4 regions of the Dehalobacter restrictus DSM 9455 genome follow, and region 3 is predicted to be linked to each of the others. Evidence: riboswitches for the same ligand, from Rfam matches in the RefSeq annotation. Region 3 holds a riboswitch; each other region holds the start of a gene.
What was found. A riboswitch is a leader RNA that binds a small molecule or an ion and turns the genes downstream of it on or off. The one in region 3 is predicted to bind cyclic di-GMP.

Region 1 (5,307 bases), 660 kb from region 3:
TGCCAGCACACCTGTAAGAGACATAACGATGGCGTAAGGCAGCGCCAATTTTACCATTTCCAGGTAAGACAGGCGAATCAGCGGAGCCAGAGCAGACGTCAAGAGGAACAGAAACGCCGCCTGACCGTTTGGCGTAGCAACAGATGGGATATTTGTACCCATATTAATGGCAACTGCCAGCTTGTTGTACTGCTCCAGCGCAATACCTCCGGCTTCAAATGCTTGCTGTGTTTCAGTCATATATACCGTAGCAACAAATACGTTGTCACTGATTGCTGAAAGGACACCGTTGGCCGCAAAAAAAGCGACAAGCTGATTCTGTCCTTCCATGTTCAGTACCCATTGAATAATCGGCGTAAACAAATGCTGGTCATGAATAACCGCGACGACGGCGAAAAATACGACCAGCAGCGCAGTAAACGGCAGCGCTTCTTCAAAGGCATGACCAATGCGCTTTTCTTCAGTAACCCCATTGAAGGCTGTAAGCAGGATAATAATCATCAGACCAATAATGCCTACTTCCGCCAGGTGCAGCGCCAGGGAGAAGATCAGCAGAACGCCGCACAAAGCCATAACAATCAGGCGTACACGTCCTCGCATATTTCTGACAGCATCTTTGGCCTTTACATCATCTTCCATAACCTTTCGTACCGACTCAGGAAACTGGTAGCCGTACCCCCAGAACTTAGTAACTTCAAGGATAATGGTGGTCAGAAGACCAACGATCAATACCGGGATAGACACAGGGGCGCATTGTATAAAGAAATCTACGAAATCCCATTTCATGATGGAGCCAATCAACAGATTCTGCGGTTCACCAACCAGCGTTATTGCTCCGCCCAGCGCAGTGCCCACCGCGCCATGCATCATAAGATTACGCAGAAAACCACGAAACTCGTCCAGATCCTCATGATATTTCTCATCAACACTATGATCGTGATTAATGTCATACTCTTCGTATACTTTTTCACTGGAAGCAAACTTATGGAAGATGTTATAGAAACCGTAGGCCACGGCGATAATCACCGCCGTTACGGTCAGCGCATCCAGAAATGCGGAAAGAAACGCACCCAATACAGCGAACAGAAATGAAAGCGCGACTTTAGAGTGTACTTTAGTAAGGAGCTTGGAAAACAGGTACACAAGACCTTCTTTCATAAAATAGATCCCGGCGACCATGAACATCAGAAGAAGAATAACCGGCAGGTTCGTTTCAACTTCACTATAGACCATTTGAGGGCTAGTAAGTCCGAGCACAACGGCTTCGATTGCCAGAAGCCCACCGGCAGGAAGCGGATAACATTTTAACGCCATTGCCAGGGTAAAAATGAATTCGACAATCAACACCCAACCGGTAACATACATACCGGCGGTATACATCAAAATAGGGTTCAATAACAGAAAAGCAAGAATTGCTCTTTTGTACCAGTCCGGAGCGTGACCCAGAAAATTTGCTTTGAATGCTTGTCCGATGCCCATTTGTTTCATATGTACCATCCTCCCAAGTGAAAATAAAAGACATAAAAAAGAGAGTAATCCAAAATGGAACTACTCCCCCCCAAGAAGTTCAATTACTTGCAGCCTGGCAATCATAGCAACTTACAAGCAGCCTTAGACCCATAGCTTTAGCGTCCTTCACTTTCACGAAGTTTGCACCAACTCGTACAACTTTATATTGTTATTTTTGCTTAAGCTTATACATTATAACAAATAAATTTTCTTTTGAATACCCTGAATATATCCATTTTATGCTGAATTGTCCAGTTATTTATCTTAAGTATTTTGCTTTTTAATATGATCCTTTAGCCAATCAGGCTATCTCTCATCCTTTGGAACATGAAAAAGAAAAGCGACATGGTTAGCTCCACCATTACGTAATTGAACAAAATCTTGTTCCCCTTGACAATCCACACTCGTCAACGTCTTTATTCCAATCTCATCGTCTGAAAGCGTAAATATACCTACTATATATAAATCGCCATATTTAACTGCGATTACATCACCCGTCTCAAGTTCGAGCCGGTCCTTCGTATTGGGGTATAATAAATGAGCCTCAACATTGTTTTTAGCGATAACCCCCATATAGTATTTCTTGCCGCACATAAATTCCCCAAAAGAAATCTTATTCTCCGGATTTTGTATTGCTGCCCGGGCATATTCATTTGCTAAACTTGCACGTCCGGATTTAACCGCGCCTAGTATCTGTCTTTTCCATTCTTCCATTCGAAGACCTCCTACTTGCGTTTAATACCGATAGATCTCATTTATTATTATACTAAAAAAAAAGCAATGCTCAAATCTTTATGATTATGCAAATTCCTCATTTTCTAATAAGATAGCCAGAAATATTACAGTTGTTGATAAGTCTACCTCGATACAAATACCCCAGCTTGCTTAAAGACACATTTATTCCAAAATTTTTAGCCATGGAAAGGCTATATTCTGTAACAAAGCCCTTGCATTTCAATTGTTTTTCTAGTTGGAATATTAATTCGCTTAATATGTTTTTTAAAACAGTCACACTTTATTTGAAATGTAACATTTAATTAAAATTGTTATTTTGCTTTTGTTATGCCAAGTACACAGTACATCCTTATTAAGCAATAAATATAGCCCAAGGCCCTTGTCCCAACGGTAAATATGATGTTGTGGAAGGTCGGCCACTCAAATAATAGGTAGCCTCCTCTCCATCAGTTCTTTCACGTCACGGACTTTTGCTCCGACTAGGGCTAGTTAGTCAGCAGCTTCAGCCCAGTCGCCTTCACAATGGCGTTGCCGTTCTCAGCGTCCACCGTCCGAATGCTCACGCGGTCACCCTCGTTCACCAACACCACACTCTCGCTCTCGGCCACCGAGATTGCAAAATAAACATCATCCGAATCAAACAGCAAGTAATAAATGCTGGTGCCGTCGATGACAGCCACCCTGATGTCCTGCACTACCCCCTCAGTTCCACTCGTCACAATCGGCACCTCGTCGATCAGCCCGTTCTGGTTGAGCAGCCGAACATACTCCAGCTCACACTCCGCCACCGTCGAACCTGTCGCTACGATGTTGTACTTCTGGACATTGACCATTGCGTACATCTTGACGAGCGCAGCGTTGTCCTTAAGGGCAACAAAATAGGTCGGTTGCTCGGAGATGTTAAGCAACAGCGGGAAGGTCGCGACGTACCCCAGGTGCTGCACCACGCCCTGGGCAGAGTTCATCGCTGAGAACTCCTCTGCACCTGCGCAGGAGTAATACCTCGTCTCTTTCGTGCGTTGGTTGCTAAGAATAAAACCGATGTTGCTCTGATCGCCTGTGACCGAGGTAATACCGGTATAGACATAAACATCATCGTTCTGAGCAATATAATTGTAGCCGTCCGTAGTGACGGTCACGCCCTTCTGCCCGAATAAGGAGTTTAAGATGCCGCTGGAATACTTGCCGTGGTAGTCGTACTGCTCGATGATGAGCTCGGCCGAGTAGACCTGGTCGACCCAAGTTGGCACGTCTTTATAATAGGTGGACTGGCCTGTCACCGCGTCGACTAGGACTGCGCCGTCGATATCGGTGCCGCCGAATAATCCAATGGTCTTTTCGATTTTAGGGCAGATCCAGTAGGGATGCCCACCGTCGTCAATTTCGAAGTGGGGGGTATCAAACATATAGGTTGGGAAGTTAAATCGCAGATGGCGGTTGAGGTTGCGGGAGAAATGCTCTGCGTTGGTGTATTTGATGCCCTTGTCAATCCGCACAACGTCGACATTTTGGGTTACCATGTCGATAATGATGTAGGCAGGGATGCCTTCGGCGCGATTACCAAACCATTTAAAGATATCACCATAGGCAAGGGTGGCGACCCGCACCGGCTGATTTTTGTAGTTCATCTGGGTGTAGTCGTTAACCACCTCAAACTGACTAACCATGTCGGCAAGTTCCCCAAGCTTGCGGTCACCGAGGCGCTGGGCAGAGGTCTTGTCCAGCATGGGAATCTGATCGTAAGCAATTTGTTTGACCTCGGCTGCGAAGTCACCCGTCACTACCGGCAGAATCTCGGAATAGGCACTAGCGCGTAGGATAACACTGGAGATAATGCCCCCCAAGATGAGCACCGCGACCAACCCTATGCAGATAAAGGCGGGGACAATGCAGGACTTTTTAAACGCTCTTAAGGTGGATTTAATGTCAATTAACTGATTTGCCATACCTTTAGCTATTACCGTAACAAGGCAGAAGATGACAAGGCAGATGCACAGGAATATGTATAAATCAGTATTGTGAAAATTGAGGGCGGGCAGCGCGGCATAGAAATAGACCGCCGCAAAGACGATGGTGACGATCAGTGCTGTTACTAAAGATGGCAGCCGCTTGTACGGCATTTTATTAGTTTTCCTAGTTCGTCCATTCATATATATAACCTCCATTTTCTAATCTTATTAGATAAACTAGAACTTTAAGAACTTTCCTTTTCTTAGTCTTTCTGAAATGAGGCCAGTATTATTTACTTTGTTCCAAATAAATACTGCGGCTGGGGAATGCGACCGAGACATTCTCTTGCTCCAGAATTTCCATTATTTTATAGTTTGCATTCTCTTTAACACGAAGATACTCTTGCCAGGAAGTTGTTGTTGTATAAAAGTAAAGAAAGATATCTAAACTGCTCTCATTGAACTCATTAAATCGAACTATGATCAATTCCTTATCCACGTCTTCATGTTTATTTAACATCGTACTGATTCTTTCCACACAAGTTTGAATCTTATTTCTGGGTGTGGAATATGCGAGCCCCAGGTTAAAATTTATTTCTCGCTTCCCCATCTTGGTCCAATTTGTAATTGCTTCATTTGCCAAAGTGGAATTTGGAACAGTAACCAAAGCCTGAGCAAAAGTTCTGATTTTAGTACTGCGAAAAGTAATATCTTCTACTACCCCTTCGACACTGGGCGTTTTAATCCAGTTCCCAATTGTGAAAGGTTTCTCAGTTATTATGACAATTCCACCTAAAATATTCTTGATTGTATCCTGAGCTGCAAGGGCAATTGCTAACCCACCTAATCCCAGACCTGCTAAAAACCCCCCCACATTATATCCACACTCACTGGCGATGATACTTATGACCAATATTACAATAACAAATCGGAGAAGTTGAGAGATAAACGGAAATAATATCCTGTCTACTTCTATATCAAACCGTTTGGCTATTTTAATAAAAAAGGCGGATGAAGTCGATGACAAATTATATAGACCCCATCCGATCAAAATTATTATTAGAGAACGGAATATCTTGATAAACAGAATATAATAATTGCTGTCGAATGGTAA
Region 2 (5,307 bases), 110 kb from region 3:
CCGTTACAATTGGGACACGATACCCCGACAAGGCGCAGGTATTTGTTGATGAGCTGAATCAACAGTACCCCGGTTTACGTGCATCGGCTGTTTATGCAAACGCATCAGAAGCGGAATCCTTACGAACAGCGTTTAAAGACCAGTCTATCGTTGTGGTCGCAGCCCCCACGACTGCCTATACCGAAATCGTGGCCCAGGCTGCGCTTCAGGCTGGAATTGATTATCTCGATGTGCAGCTTGGCTCTAAGAAATTTGCTTATTTGCAGTCCCTTGCTACAGAAATCAAAAGCGCTGGAAGAACTTTTATCACGGAGGCCGGGTTTCATCCTGGGCTCCCTTCCGCACTGGTTCGTTACGTGGCCACCCATATGGACTCGATTGAAAGCGCCATAACAGCTGGCTATCTTAATATGGGGAAAGATCTTCCTTATACCGAAGCAGTTGACGAATTGGTTGAGTGTTTCAAGGAATATCAGGCTCAGGTCTATAAGAATGGACAATGGACGAAAAAAAGCTCGTATGAAATACGTAAAATAGATTTTGGGAGCGACATCGGATTGAAACGGTGCTATTCGATGTTCTTTGAGGAATTGCAGCCGCTGCCGGAGTTGTACCCCTCGCTCAAGAATCTTGGCTTTTATATATCGGAGTCACACTGGGTGACAGACTGGGTAACGATGTCAATCGTCTGGATGTGGCTAAAGATCATGCCAAACGCTGTCAGATCCATTGGTAAGCTTTTATGGTGGAGCATGGGCACTTTTCACAAACCGCCATATCGGGTTGAACTTCTGGTTAGGGCATCTGGATCTAAGGATGGACAGATGATTCAACCCCACGTCAGCGTTTCTCATCCCGATGGTTACGAATTAACAGCTATCCCTGTTGTTGCAACTTTATTGCAATACTTGGATGGCTCTGCCCGTAAGCCTGGACTTTGGATGATGGGGCACTTGGCTGAACCGAATCGTCTTCTAAAGGATATGGAAAAAATGGGTGTGAAGTGCATATCAAGCTTTTCCTAAACGGCAGCTGCTTATTTGAATGAGGTGGAGGGTTACTTAACAGATGTACAATCTGCATTGGACTTTACAAAAAATTGAGTCAAGATTGAGTCAAGAAGGAATTTGTCAAAATACCCAGAAATAACAATCATAGCCATGTAAATATTTATACAAGGAGTAATCACATGGAAAGATTAACAAAAGCATTAGAAAGCAATGGTCTTTTTATTGTGGACGATTTTCAAATACAGCATGATGCAAATGGTTATTCTGGGGAAGCCATTAATAAACTGGCAAAGTTCGAAAATTTTTATGATGATTTGATATTCAAACAAAGTGAAATCTCTATGGGATTAGAAAAGCTAAGATTTGAAGGCAAAACGAATTCAGTAAAATTCAAGCAACTGCTGACGAATAAAATGACCAATCATACAATATTAATTCTTTTGAAAACGTATGGATTGCAGTAAATGGAAAAGATGCTAATAGAATTAATGATTCTTACAGTTGTCATTCATATTGTCGATACCCTGGCCTACTCTGTACGCTTGAATTCCGTAAAGAGCGGACAGGTTGCTTTATCTTTTTCACTTTTCAACATGTTTGTTCTTGTTTCACGGACAGCCAACATGTTTCAGGGACCGTTAATTGCAAGCATTGTTGGTTTAAGTATAGCGCAAGGACTGAACCCGATCAGTGATTTGCGGTCGGTTATTTTTGCTGCGACAGCGGGGACCCTATTTGGAATCCTGCTCATACCTACATTTTTAAAGATATTTGAAGTTGCTGTCAAACGTTTAGAATTAGCCGGTTCTGTACCTTCCTTAGTTGTCGAGGCCCTGCAGGCAAATAATATCAAGCGAATTGTAAAAAGTGCTGTACGGCCTTCGAAGACAATGCTGGAAAGACTAAGGTATAGAGAGATACCCAAAAGGTTACTTGTTACCAATGTTTTGGTTACAGGTATATATACCATTGGGGTCCTTGCCGCTAATTACTCAGCTCTTCTGGTTCCGGAGCAAGCAGCACTAGCAGCAGCAGCTTCATCAGGAATCATTAATGGCATGGCAAGTATTCTACTCACTTTTTTTATCGACCCAAAATCGGCAATTATTACAGACCAGGCATTGAAAGGAATAAGGCCGTATGCTGATGTGAAAGCATTGGTCATTATGCTTATTGCTACAAAACTAATTGGCACATTATTGGGGCAAGTGCTGTTTTTGCCGGCCGCCCAGATTATTGCAAGCTTTTACATGTAGTGATGACGCCTGTTCATCATGAATATTAGCAAGGAAATAAGAGCCTGTTTATTAATGCGATAGGGAACTGAAAATAGTTTTCACAGAAAATAAATATTGGAAGAAGGAATTAGCCACATCACCAAGAAAGTAAACAATAATTTAATAAAGGGGGTCATTTTTTTGACGACAATGAGCTCAGTCAATGATTTTCTAGACCTGCGTACTTTAGCGGTGGTCGGGGTATCCAGATCCGAAAAGAAGTTCTCGCGTAGGCTGTATAGAACGTTAAAGAAGAGAGGGTATAATGTTTTTGCCGTAAATCCCAATATGGACAGTATTGACGGCGAGATCTGCTATGAGAACCTTCAGTCTTTACCGCAGAAAGCCGACGGCGCAGTGATCGTCGTCCCTCCTGACCAAACCAATAAGGTCGTTAGGGACGCGGTAGAAGCTGGAGTCAAGCATATCTGGATTCAGCAGGGGGCTGAATCTAAAGAGGCTATAGACTATTGTACGGAAAATCAGATAAACGTCATCCATGACCAATGCGTCCTAATGTTTGCAGAACCATCGTTTCCTCATTCATTCCACCGGTCCGTATTGAAGGTGTTTGGAAAACTTCCGAAATAATAGATTAGCCGGCTCAAAAAACATTTGAGCCGGCGTTTTTTTTCAAGAAATGGATCAGCTTCACTCGACAATGGAAACAATAAAGGTTGTAAGATCTTCGACAAGGTTATATTCCTTAGCCCGGACATGGGCCAACCCTTTGTCAGCGATTAATATCCTGATAATTGGGCGCATCGGCAAACTTTTATTCTGGTCAACCACAATCCCAACTTCACCTGTATTGAGCTTAACGGTACAGCCGGTCGGATAGGCTGCAACATGCTTTAAGAACGTTACAACCAACTGCTGGGAGAATAGTTTGTTTGCACATCCCATTACAATTTCACAGGCTTCATGCGGGACGATCCGGGAGTGGCCCGGGCCATCATTGACCAGATTATCATAGAAGTCGGCCAGCCCGACGATTTGAGCCAGGATATGGAGGTGCCGGCCGGACAGCTTCCGGGGATAGCCGTTTCCGTTCAACCATTCGTGATGCTGCAAAGCAATATGCGCACTCAATAAGTTCAATTCCGGTTTGTTCCGAAGTATTTCAAATCCATGTACAGTGTGCGTCTTATATAGGTCATTTTCCTTCGGAGTAAAGGCCTCACGTTTGGCGACAAGCTCTTTTGGCAGCTTGACAGTCCCGATATCGTGAAGCAAAGCCCCTACCGCCAGTGCCTCCAGGGTATCTTTATCCAGTCCCAAAGCTTTGCCCAAAATGGTCGCAAGGACACAAACACTGACTGAATGCGCATAAACTTGATTGTCATAGCTCCGCATATCTGTCAGGCTCAGAAATATCTTTTCTTGAAACAGGACGTCCCCGATGATGTTGTTTACTGTCTTTTTTACCTGAAAACCATTGAGATCTTTACCGATTCGTACCGCTTCCGCTGAATGTTCAATGGAGTTCATTGCCTCCCGCCTGTTTTCCTCGGAAATAACATCCTCAATAACGATATCCTTCGTTTCGTCATCGTCCACATAGACAATACTAATGCCCAGTTCTTTTAACCGGTCGATATATGGCTGGGTCAGCGTGATTCCTTTCCCAAGCAATGAACGGCCGTTATGCGAGAAAATGGTTCGTCCCAACACGTCTCCCTTTTGAAGCCGGTTTACACTTACCTGACGCAATTGTAATCTTCCTTTCCGATAAATCAGTGCTGGCTGAAGCAACAAAAAAATCACCAGCAGATTGCATGGCGACATTCAAAACAAACCTGAGCGGATTCGGTAGCCTGGCAGTCATCAGAATTATTCTGGAAGACCCATAGCTTTGCGTCCCTGGCTTTCACCAAGTTTGCCATTGTCGTTGCTCCTGTATCCCTATTCGATTGATATTTCGGTCACAGAACTATTGTAGCACATCCCTTTCAGGTTCTACAGGGGTTATTCGAAAAAATATTCTTTATTTTGGCGCCAAATGATCAATGTTTCTTGGTTTAGCAGAGGAATCCGCTTAAATTCGTATAACTAATTAATGATGTTTATACGCGTGTGGATCGGTACAATTCCCGTTAAATAGTAAGCGTAAACCATGTAGGCGGATTGTCATAGAATCAGCAGAATGAGAGAATATCCCAAAGAGTCTAAGTGTCACCAAAAGAGTCTAAGGTAGACATTTAGATAGAATGGGAGTGACTCAAATGGAGCAAAGCCTGCAAACCTTAAGCGTAAACCAACGGCTGGCCGAGTGGAGCGAGCGGATCTCATCCTGCCGGAACAGTGGAATAAGCATCAGGCAATGGTGCCTGGAAAACGGGATTGTCGAGAAAACATATTACTATTGGCAACGCCGAGTGTTTAAAGCATTGACCACGCATCAAGAGCCGTACTTTGCCAGAGTTCCCGTTGAACGCCGGAATGACTGTCTGGAAATAGCGGCAACAGTGCGCATCGGAAATGCCGAAGCCGACATTTACCCCAGCGCAGATGCATCAGCCATTGAAGCAATCTGCCGCGCGCTGAAGTCATGCTGAATGATTTCACCGGAGCCGACTGCATCTATATTGCCTGCGGATACACCGATCTTCGATGCGGGATTGACGGTCTATCTGGAATCGTCCAGCAGAAGTTTCGGCTGGATCCGTTTTCGAGCACCCTGTTTCTATTTTGCGGACGCCGATGTGACCGGATAAAAGCTCTGTATTGGGAAGGCAATGGGTTTGTTCTCCTGTACAAACGGCTTGAAAACGGAAGGTTTCAGTGGCCGCGTAGCCCCGCCGAAGCGCAGGCGCTTACCCCACAGCAGTACCGGTGGCTAATGGAAGGTTTAAGCGTAGAACAACCCAAAGCACACCGTCCGGCGTCAGGCCTCTGCATGGTTTAAGAAGGCTCAGAAAGGGTTCGAAAAGAATACTGGAAACCCTTGAAAACACTGGAAAAACTGGCTTTTTCATGGTATAATTTTGTTATGAAAGAGCTACAAAAAAATGAGATAA
Region 3 (5,307 bases):
TCACGCATACGCTTACAGCGATTACAGCCAGAAGAATGGCGGTTGAACTCCTGTTATCGAATCATCCCAATGAATGCTTTACCTGTCCCAAAAACGGAGAATGTGAGCTTCAGGCCTTAGCTGCAGAATTAGGGGTTCGGCATATCCGCTGGGAAGGTGAACGGATGAATTATCCGAAGGACGTATCCAGTGAGGCGATCGTCAAAGACGCCAACAAGTGCATTTACTGCCGGCGTTGTGAAACGATGTGCAATAAGGTCCAAACCTGCGGTATCCTGTCAGGGATCGGCCGCGGATTTGAAGCCTTTGTTGGCCCTGCCTTTAACATTCCGATGGTAGAGTCTTCTTGTACTTACTGCGGTCAATGTGTTCAGGTATGCCCTACAGCAGCGCTTACGGAAATTAATCATACCGATAAAGTATGGGAAGCTTTAAATGATCCGGATAAATATGTGATTGTCCAAACTGCTCCGGCTATCCGCGTAGCCATCGGAGAAATATTTGATATGGAACCAGGGACGATTGCAACCGGCCAGCTTGTAACCGCCTTAAAGCGTATCGGATTTAACGCAGTTTTCGATACGGATTTTGGAGCGGACTTGACAATTATGGAAGAAGCCTCAGAACTGATCTACCGTCTGCAGAACAATAAAACACTTCCGATACTTACGAGCTGCTGTCCGGCCTGGGTCAAATTTATTGAGCATCAGTTCCCTGAATTGTTGGAAGTGCCTTCCACCTGCAAGTCACCGCATATTATGTTCGGTACAATCGTCAAAACCTATTATGCCGAGAAGAATGGCATTGATCCGGACAATATCGTGGTGGTCTCCGTCATGCCCTGTATTGCCAAGAAAGCCGAGGCCAAGCGTCCGGAACTAACTAAGGATGAGCATAATAACGTCGATATTGTCGTCACGACCCGGGAACTTGGCCTAATGATCAAGGAAGCCGGTCTGGATTTTATCAATCTGCCTTCGAGTGAATATGACAAACCATTGGGTGAAACCACAGGAGCCTCAGTGATCTTCGGGACCAGCGGCGGGGTTATCGAAGCTGCGCTCAGGACAGCTTATGAGTGGCTGACCGGTGATGAATTACAGAAAGTTGAGTTCGAGCAGCTCCGGGGAGATGGAGGCTTGCGAAAGGCCACAGTTCAAATCGGCGACAAGATGCTACGGATAGGCATTGCCAGCGGGCTCGGAAACGCCCGGACCCTGCTTGAGGAAATCAGAGACGGTAAGAATCAATACGAAGCCATTGAAATTATGGCTTGTCCCGGAGGCTGTGTTGCCGGAGGTGGGCAGCCCTACCATCACGGCAATTTTGAAATTGTCCGCAAGCGTCAGGAAGCCATCTATCAGGAAGATAAAAATAAAAAGATCAGAAAATCTCATGAGAATTCAGAAATCCAAAAACTTTATCAGGAATATCTGGGCCAGCCTTTCAGTGACACTGCCCATAGATTGCTTCATACTCATTTTGAAGAGAGAGAAAGAATCTAATAGTACCGCAGCAAAATATACGCCGAGGCGATCACAATGGATAGAATCATGAACGGAAATCCGATCAGGAAGTATTTTTTGTAGCTGATCGTATAGCCGTTTTTTTCGGCAATCCCTGAGACAATGACGTTGGCCGAGGCACCGACAATTGTGCCGTTTCCGCCCAGGCAGGCGCCCAGAGCCAGAGACCACCAGAGCGGCTGGAGCTGTTCTGGGGTCAGCCCGCCGAGGACCCTGATTTTTTGAATCAACGGAATCATGGTGGCCACGAATGGAATATTATCGACGAAAGCTGAAAAAATAGCGGAAAGCCAGACAATCAGCATCGCCATGACGACCGGTACACCGCCGGTAAGCCCAAGGCTCCATTCAGCAATCTTATCCAGGACGCCGACTTCGACCAATCCTCCAACTAAAACGAATAATCCGGTAAAGAAGAAGATCGTCGGCCATTCAATCGCCAGAAATACCTCTTCCGGTTCCTCATGGCTCAGCACCATGAGCAGCATGCCTCCGGCCAGCGCAATCGTAGCGGTCTCAACATGGATGACGGCGTGCAGCATAAAACCGACAATGGTCAGAGCGAGCACGGCCAGGCTTCTTTTGAGCTGGGCTCAGTCTTTAATATAGTCGTATTCATTTTGCGACAGCAGCAGGGCGATGGATTCCTTATCGGTCTTTAGCTTTTGGCGATAAAGAAAATAAAAGCCCAATAGGGTAACAGCCAAGATCACAATCGTCACAGGTGCCAGGTTCACCATGAAATCCATAAAAGTAAGCTCTGCCGGTCCGGCAATCATGATATTCGGCGGATCACCGATCAGGGTCGCGGTTCCCCCGATGTTGCTGGCTAGAATCTGGGTAATCAAAAAAGGTATTGGGTTTAATTTCAAGGTTTCAGCAATCACAATGGAAACCGGAACGACCAGCAAAACAGTCGTCACGTTATCCAGAAAAGCCGATAAAACGGCAGTCAGTATAGCCAAAGAGATCAGCAGTCTGATTGGATTGCCTTTGACTTTCTTGGCGACCCAAATAGCCAGAAAGCCGAAGACACCGGAACGTCTGGTCAGATCGACAATGATCATCATGCCGATAAGTAAGCCCAGCGTATTCCAGTCGATGTGTTCCACAGCAGTTTCCTGCGGGAATACACCCAAAAGAATCAGGAGACAGGCACCGAGGGCCGCGGCGACAGCCCGCGGGATTTTCTCCGTTACGATTAGTGCATACGTAGCTACAAAAATAACAAGGGTCAGAATCAAGGTCATGAATCGTGCACCTCCATCATTAGTGTGGTCAATTTTTATTGGCCTAACCGGTTAGAATATACCAAAATAGTTGAAATAAAAAAGAGCAGATCCATAAAAGGAACTGCTCTTCCCTGAGAAGTTCAAAATCCTTGTAGTCTGGCAATCCTGTCAGAATATCCTGGAAATGCATTTGGATTCCATTCATTTTGTATTGCATGCATTTCAAATTCCCTGATTTAGACCCATAACTTTAGCGTCCTTCACTTTCGTGAAGTTTGCCCCAACACATTAAAAATCATATTATATTTTATTTGCAAATCTGAAAAATCCTGATCAACTGGATTGTGTCCAGAAAAGAAGTATAGCATCTCCGTTCATATTTTGTAAAGATCAGTTCGATCTTCTCAAATAATATTCAAAATTCTCGAGTGCCCAGGCATCATGGTACAAATTCCCTTCCCGGGATGCAGGGTCCAAAAGTGAAGTGCAATAGGCTGTTCTTTTTCCATCGGCTAGCTCTTGAAATATTTCGAGGTATTTCCATTTGGCCTTTTTGGCAAAGCTTTCGTTACTGTTGGCTTGCTTGGCCAGCATAAAGCAGGTTTTTATGCTTCTGTTCAGCGTGCAGAGGCTTTGGGCCTGACACTTGTCACAGCCGATGAACTGGGTCATATCAATTTCCACGGTCGTGACAAAGCCGACTTTGAAAGGAGTATAATGCACAATCCTTGGTGATAATTCAGCATCGCCATACCCGCATTCCTCATTCCAATAACCGATCCGGTCAATGAGCTCAGGCCGTAACCCCTGAAGACATCCCGGAATAAAATCCATGATTACATCAATGCCGGCATTTCTCAGCTGAAGATAGGATAGATCATTCTTGACCTGAGGAATGACGGGAGGGAGAAATCTCGGATAAGGGTTATCCCGCATGGTTCCTAAGAGACCCACTTCCGGAAAAGCTTCAAATATTTCCATATACCTGGTCAGCCAGTTTTTGGTCTTGATATAGACATCGCTGTCAATCGTGAAGAAATACTGGTTGGGCTTTCTCTTTCTGAGGTTGTAGTTCAGGACATAGATCGGCCCCCGGTTAACCTTCAAGCGTGTTTTGGATTTAATTCTTTTGTCCTGAAGGCTTTTGATATAATTCCAGGTATCATCTTTGGAGTTGCAGTCGATGATATGCATTTCAAAATCTTCGTCTGAATCCAAAATCTTGTTTAGGTTCTGCATGGTAAGCCCGAGACGGTTGAAGGTAACATAGCTGATAAAAGGAGGAGGGGAGGTGCTGTCTGTCGGGTTCTGTACAGAAGGTTCAATGATTTCTTCCAGGATCCCAGGATCTAGAATCTGTTGAAGGATGGTGGCGTCGTCTAATTCTTCCCAGTCAATGTTTTTTGGAACCGCTTGTTGAGAAATTTCCGCAGTAGGGGTGTCAGCGGCTTCCTGAACAGGGAAGGGGCTGACGCGTTTTTGCAGGGCAGAGGCTTGAGCCTGATTAATGGCTTCAAGAACAAGCTGTATCGCAGTTTTGATCAAAATAGAAGAAAGTTCCTTCATATCATCAGTCCTTTAGGGGAATGGGTTTCAACCAATTCTTTTAAATGTTTAACCGGTCGGGCAGGGACACCGACGGCCGTGCAGTATTCCGGGATGTTGCGAGTGACGGCAGCACCAGCCCCGATGATGCTCCACCTGCCAATCTCTTTTTCGGGGATCACCACAGTTTTGGAACCGATTTCACAACCTTCATGGACCTGCACGTTTCCGGCCAGGGTGACGTCCCAGTATAAAGAGGAGTAATCCCGGACAGCCGTATCGTGGCCAATCCTGCAGCCCGGATTTAAGGCTACGTGACTACCTATCCTGACATCCGTCGACAGAAAACTGTTCCAGCAGATGATATTGCCGCAGCCCAATTGAACGGAGTGGCTTATTCGGGCAGCGGGATGAATCAGGTTGGCAAAATATAGCTGAAAACAGGACAGGCTGGCGATCAGACGGTATTTATCCGTCGGTCTCGCGATCGCACATACAATCCAGAGAGGGTGCCCTGTGTTTTTTTCGAGCCAGTCCAGGTTGCCCAGAACAGGATAGTCATTAATAACCTTTCCTTGTTTGGCCGGAGTTTGGTCGATATAGCCCAACAGGTTCCACTGCTTTTTTTCTGTATTGATATCTTCAACGAGCTCGGTAGCTTCCCGGCCAAAGCCGCCGGCTCCAAAAATGATGAGATCTTTTATAGCCAATGATCACACGCCCAATTCAATTGAAAATTTCGTTGATTTGCTTTTTATTTTTAATTTTTATTTCCCTGATGATGCCGCCTATTTTTTGAACGTCGGACGCTGACATTCTGCCGTGAAGCGGCAGAGCCAGAACACTTTCTGCGACTTTGTTGGCTGTGGGTAGATTGTCTGCGGAGGAGGAAGGAAGACCTTTAAAACACTTAAAATTGCTGCAGAGCGGGTAAAAATATTTTCGGCAAAAAATATTGAAGCTTAACAATCGGCTATAGAGCTCGTCCCGGGAGATACCGTATG
Region 4 (5,307 bases), 800 kb from region 3:
AAAGTGCACTAATTGAGCATCCCGCAGTCGTGGAGTGTGCTGTGACCGGCGCGCCGGATGCTGTTAGGGGAACGGTCGTCAAAGCGACTGTTGTGCTGGCCAAAGGCTATACGGCTTCTGAATTGTTAAAAAAAGAGATCCAAAACTATGTCAAAAAGGTGACGGCTCCGTATAAATACCCGAGAATTCTCGAATTTGTCGACGAACTGCCGAAGACGATCGGCGGCAAGATCAAACGCGCCCAGATCCGGCGTGAAGACACGGAAAAGTTTCAAGATAAAGAATAACTTTAACGTATACCCATCAATCATTGAATATTGTCTGATGCACCCCACAATCATCGTGGGGTGATTTTATGCCTTGAAAAGTAGTTGGATTTTCATGTAAAATGAACCATAAATAATCATCATGACAAAAGTAGATTTGAAAGTAATGATGATATATGTTGTTGCTAAAGAAAGGATAAACTGATGTTTCCGAGCGATTTAAAATATAGAATGCCTGCGGAATGGGCCAGACACGAACGTACCTTTATTTCCTGGCCGGTCGGGGCATCAATGTGTCATCCGGAAAATTACGAGGCTGTTTGCGAGGGTTATACCGACATTATTCGAGCTATCGGGGAATTTGAACCCGTCACCGTATTGGTAAACCCCAAAGAACGATTGCTGCTCGAAGGCCGCTTTCGGAACAGGCAGATCGAGCTCCTGCCGTTGGCGCATAATGATGCCTGGCTTCGGGATAACGGGCCGACGTTTATCGTCAATGATCAGGGAGATATAGCCGGCATCAACTGGCACTTCAATGCCTGGGGCGGCAAATATCCGGACTGGGATCTGGACAACCAGGTCGCACCGCAAATATTGAAGCACCTCGGCCTGAAACCGTTTGATGCGCCGCTGATTATGGAAGGCGGCTCGTTGCACGTGGATGGAGAAGGTACACTCTTGACAACGGCCGAATGCCTGCTCAATCCGAACCGCAACCCTGATCTTTCCCGGGAGCAGATTACGGAACTATTGAAGAAATATTTGAGTATCCACAAAGTCATCTGGCTGGGAAAAGGCTTATGTGGAGATGAAACAGACGGACATGTCGACAATATCGCCTGTTTTGCTTCGCCTGGCAAAATCCTGATTCAGGTCTGTGATGACCCTTGCGATCCGAATTATGCGATTACCCGGGAAAACCTTGCGGTGTTAAGCCGAGAAACGGATGCCAGAGGAAGAACCTTTGAAATCATCCCAATACAGCAGCCTCCCGCCGTATTTGCCGACGGTAAACGCCTGACGCTGAGTTATCTGAACTTTTACTTTGTCAACGGCGGAATTATTTTACCTGTATTTGGCGGCCAGGCTGCCGAAACAGATGCCCTGGCTATTCGGACCCTGAGCGGGATCTTTCCAGAAAGACGGATCCGCACCATTAATGGAATGGCAATTATTGGGGAAGGCGGCAATGTTCACTGTACAACCCAGCAGATGCCTGCTGTAAACCATTGAAGGTCAGTGTATGAATTGCCCGACAATATATACCAAAATCTGAAATAAAAATATAAACAAAGAGGAGAACGTAGCAGATACATCTGTTATATGTTGCGCTCTTCTGCGTTGTGGTTTTTTTCTGCATCATGTAAAATAGAAAATGCATACAAATTAACAAAATAGTAGAAACACCTGTAAGATCAGGTTCAGAACACACCGAAATCAGGCATTGGGAAGGAATATTAACGATGAGAAACGTCAAAGTGGCAGCAACCCAGATGCGCTGCACCAGTAACGTTGAAGAAAATATTGCGGGGGCGGAGACACTGGTCAGGGAGGCAGCAGCCCGGGGCGCGCAGATCATCCTATTGCAGGAGTTGTTCGAAACCCCGTATTTTTGTCAGAAAGAAAAATCGGATTTTTACCTTTATGCAGCAGAGCTAGAAGATAATCAAGCAGTCAGACATTTCCGGAAAATTGCCAGAGAGCTGGAGATCGTCCTGCCGATCAGTTTTTATGAGAAGAAAAACTACGCGCGCTATAATACGATTGCCGTGATTGATGCCGATGGTGAGATCCTCGGCAAATACAGAAAGAGTCATATCCCCGACGGGCCGGGCTATGAGGAAAAATTCTATTTTAACCCCGGTGATACAGGCTTTAAAGTCTGGCAAACGCGCTACGCCAAGATTGGAGTCGGCGTCTGTTGGGATCAATGGTACCCGGAAGCTGCCCGCTGCATGACCCTGATGGGGGCGGAGATCCTGTTATATCCGACAGCCATCGGTTCAGAACCGATGGATCAGGCGATCGATTCCAAAGACCATTGGCAGGCCTGCATGCTCGGCCATGCTGCCGCGAACCTGATCCCTGTGGTCGCATCCAACCGGATTGGTGTCGAGGAAGAGGATGATTCCAAAATCACCTTCTATGGTTCTTCTTTCATTGCCGGACCGCAGGGTAATAAGATAGCGGAGGCTGGACGAAACGAAGAAGCGGTTCTAATCGCGGAATTTGATCTGGACCAGCTCGAGGTTCAGCGGCTGGAGTGGGGGATCTTTAGAGACCGCCGGCCTGATCTATATGGAAGGATTTCTTCCTACGACGGGGAACTTTATTTATCAAAATAATCCATTATCTAACACGAATTTGTAGTTCTTAAATCTCGAGTATCTTATTAACCTTTATAAGGTGAGAGGAGGCTCTATATGAACAAAAGCGGCTTATTTTGGGGAATCATTCTAATCCTTACAGGAGGCTTGCTGCTTATAGATAATCTTGGCAACTGGCAAATCTTCAGTATGGAATTTCTTTGGCCGGTATTGATCCTTATTCTCGGGCTTGCTTTTGAATTCAACTATTTCAGTAAGAAAGAAAGCCCCGGATTGCTAGTTCCCGGTGGTATCCTTACCGTTATTGGTCTGTTGTTCATCTTTGAGACTTTTACACACTGGCAATTTTCCGGATATACCTGGCCGGTCTATCCGCTGGCTGTTGCAGTCGGTCTATTTCAACTCTATTTATTTTCCGGACGCCCGCGCGGTCTGCTGGTGCCTGTTTTTATTCTAACCGCTCTAGCGTGCATATCCTTTACTGGGATGTTTGTAACGTCAATTCAGCGCTATATAGATCTAGGCCTGGTGGTCCCGATCCTGCTGATTCTGGCAGGTCTGATCCTGATCATCCAAAGGAAAAAAACATGAACTAAATTTGGAAACCATGTAAGAAGAATCTGATCTGGATGATAATATCTATTGCATAATATTAATCAATAAATGTATGAATAGTCAGACTCTGAATATTCATACATTTATTGATTATTCATACATTTATTGACAGATTTCGTGTATTTTACTATAATTGAGTTAAAATCATATGATCCATTGGCAAACCTGTTGAAAAGCAGGGACGCAAAGCTACGAGTCTAAGTGCTGAAGCATATTGACAGTCGGGTTGCACACAGAAGATGAAAACCGCGGCTGCTTTGGCCGCGATTTTTTTTTCTGAGGAGGGGATTTAATATGACAGCGGATTCCATCGTTGCAGCCAGTATTTCAATTACCCTGGTCTTGTTGATATCTTACGGATTTTTATATTTTTCCGAGAAGAAACATTATTTCTTAGCATGGAGTCTTTCTGTCTTGATGCTCATGATAACCTATCTTTCCAGAACTGCATTGCTGGAAACCGACAGCCCGTCCGTGGTGCTTCAGATTATCAACTATGCCTCTTCGATCGCAGGGTACTGGCTGATATTCAAGGGTACGCTGTTGTTTTTTAGCAGAAGCTACCCGGTGTTTTGGGATATCGGCACGGGCTTTCTGATCGTTGCTTTTATATGTATTGCTGTTCAGGGAATCTCGGCAACCGCTCTTTTACTTCTATCTGTTGTCTGGATCATTGCATTATTATCCAAAGCTGCTATGACATGCTTAAAAGCAAAAACACCACAAGGCCCGATCCGAATAATACTTGGCTATACCTATATTTTTTGGGCCTTGTCGATTTTACTTTATCCGTTGTGCAAATTAATTAACGTTATTTCACCGTCTGTAGGTTATTTAGTTGCCGGTGTTGTTGGTCTGCTTGCTTATCTTAATATGCAGGCCCTGTATTTTCAAAGCATCCGGGAGGAGCTCGAAAGCAAAGAAGCAAATATCAGAAAACTTGTCATTTATGATAAATTAACGGGGGCCTACAGCCGTACCTATTTTGAAAATGTGCTGGAAGATTTCCTTGATAAAACCCTCATGCCTGCAACATTGGCCATGGGGGATTTTAATGGTCTGAAACTGATCAACGACACCTTTGGTCATGAAAAAGGGGATGAATTGCTTGCTGACGGGATCAGAATCATGCAAGAGACGATCGGCACTGAGAATGTGATTATCCGATGGGGCGGGGACGAATTTATCATTATCATGCCTGGTGTGCCGCTTGATCAGGCCGGCGTGTTTTTAAACAATATTAAAAATAATTTAAAAATCTCCCGCCCGCAAACGGTACCAATAGATATCTCGTTTGGCCTGACGGTTTATGAGAACAGGGAACAACCCCTGGCAAAAATGATCAGCCAGGCTGAGGAAAAAATGTATAGCAACAAATTAAATGAAAGCAAGAAATCCCGCCTTGCCATCATCGAGTTCCTGGAAAAACTGCTCTGGGAAAAAGATTATCAGACGGAAGCCCATGTCATGAGGCTGAAAAGTCTGGTCAGTAAATTCGGCAGTCAGATCGGCCTGTCCCCAAGAGAGATCGTCGAATTGGTCCAAGTTGCAATGCTGCATGATATCGGCAAGATCGGTGTTCCGGGGGAAATCTTAAAAAAACAAGGTGACTTGACCCCGGAAGAATGGAGCATTATGAAAAAACATTCCGAAATCGGCTATCGGATCACGCAGTCGTCCAGGGAATTAGCGCATGTCTCAGAAGCCGTTCTCGGTCATCATGAATGGTGGAATGGAAAAGGTTACCCGCAGGGGCTGAAAGAAGATGAAATCCCGCTGTTCTCGAGGATAGTTTCTATTGTTGATTCCTACGATGTGATCACGCATGAAAGGCCCTATAAACGGGCCATGGACCCCTATAGTGCACTTGTTGAAATCAATAAGTGCGCCGGCAAACAATTTGATCCGTATCTGGTTACTGTTTTTAACAAGATTATGCAGGAAGACCTTGTTGTGAATGATAGGTAACTGTAATTAACTCAACTTTCCCACCATTAAATAATGGTTAAAGCCATGATTTTTCTGACACATCAGGTTGCAAACAACAATCGTTCTTTGAAAGACCGTGGAATAGTGCTAAGAAAAGTATCCATAAT

Region 1: linked by a shared signal. The riboswitch ahead of nhaB (sodium/proton antiporter NhaB) and the one ahead of DEHRE_RS11170 (ArsB/NhaD family transporter) in region 3 are both predicted to bind cyclic di-GMP.
Region 2: linked by a shared signal. The riboswitch ahead of DEHRE_RS11670 (HD-GYP domain-containing protein) and the one ahead of DEHRE_RS11170 (ArsB/NhaD family transporter) in region 3 are both predicted to bind cyclic di-GMP.
Region 4: linked by a shared signal. The riboswitch ahead of DEHRE_RS07365 (diguanylate cyclase) and the one ahead of DEHRE_RS11170 (ArsB/NhaD family transporter) in region 3 are both predicted to bind cyclic di-GMP.

The regions. Positions count from the first base shown of each region.
Region 1 covers NZ_CP007033.1:38,293-43,599, forward strand. Annotated here, with positions in the region: gene nhaB (sodium/proton antiporter NhaB) at 1-1,488, opposite strand, end outside; cyclic di-GMP riboswitch class I at 1,574-1,665, opposite strand; gene DEHRE_RS00220 (hypothetical protein) at 1,816-2,223, opposite strand; gene DEHRE_RS00225 (hypothetical protein) at 2,730-4,394, opposite strand; gene DEHRE_RS00230 (mechanosensitive ion channel family protein) at 4,483-5,307, opposite strand, start outside.
Region 2 covers NZ_CP007033.1:2,430,097-2,435,403, reverse strand. Annotated here, with positions in the region: gene DEHRE_RS11690 (saccharopine dehydrogenase family protein) at 1-1,025, shown strand, start outside; gene DEHRE_RS11685 (hypothetical protein) at 1,190-1,474, shown strand; gene DEHRE_RS11680 (lipid II flippase Amj family protein) at 1,475-2,266, shown strand; gene DEHRE_RS11675 (CoA-binding protein) at 2,438-2,878, shown strand; gene DEHRE_RS11670 (HD-GYP domain-containing protein) at 2,939-4,000, opposite strand; cyclic di-GMP riboswitch class I at 4,096-4,181, opposite strand; gene tnpA (IS66 family insertion sequence element accessory protein TnpA) at 4,513-4,845, shown strand; gene tnpB (IS66 family insertion sequence element accessory protein TnpB) at 4,839-5,195, shown strand; gene tnpC (IS66 family transposase) at 5,280-5,307, shown strand, end outside.
Region 3 covers NZ_CP007033.1:2,321,617-2,326,923, reverse strand. Annotated here, with positions in the region: gene DEHRE_RS11175 (NADH-dependent [FeFe] hydrogenase, group A6) at 1-1,505, shown strand, start outside; partial or broken gene DEHRE_RS11170 (ArsB/NhaD family transporter) at 1,502-2,776, opposite strand; cyclic di-GMP riboswitch class I at 2,963-3,048, opposite strand; gene DEHRE_RS11165 (glycosyltransferase family 2 protein) at 3,149-4,324, opposite strand; gene DEHRE_RS11160 (acetyltransferase) at 4,321-5,013, opposite strand; gene DEHRE_RS11155 (DegT/DnrJ/EryC1/StrS family aminotransferase) at 5,030-5,307, opposite strand, start outside.
Region 4 covers NZ_CP007033.1:1,524,616-1,529,922, reverse strand. Annotated here, with positions in the region: gene DEHRE_RS07385 (AMP-binding protein) at 1-287, shown strand, start outside; gene DEHRE_RS07380 (agmatine deiminase family protein) at 471-1,502, shown strand; gene aguB (N-carbamoylputrescine amidase) at 1,733-2,614, shown strand; gene DEHRE_RS07370 (LiaF transmembrane domain-containing protein) at 2,693-3,187, shown strand; cyclic di-GMP riboswitch class I at 3,360-3,445, shown strand; gene DEHRE_RS07365 (diguanylate cyclase) at 3,506-5,179, shown strand; gene DEHRE_RS07360 (IS4 family transposase) at 5,242-5,307, opposite strand, start outside.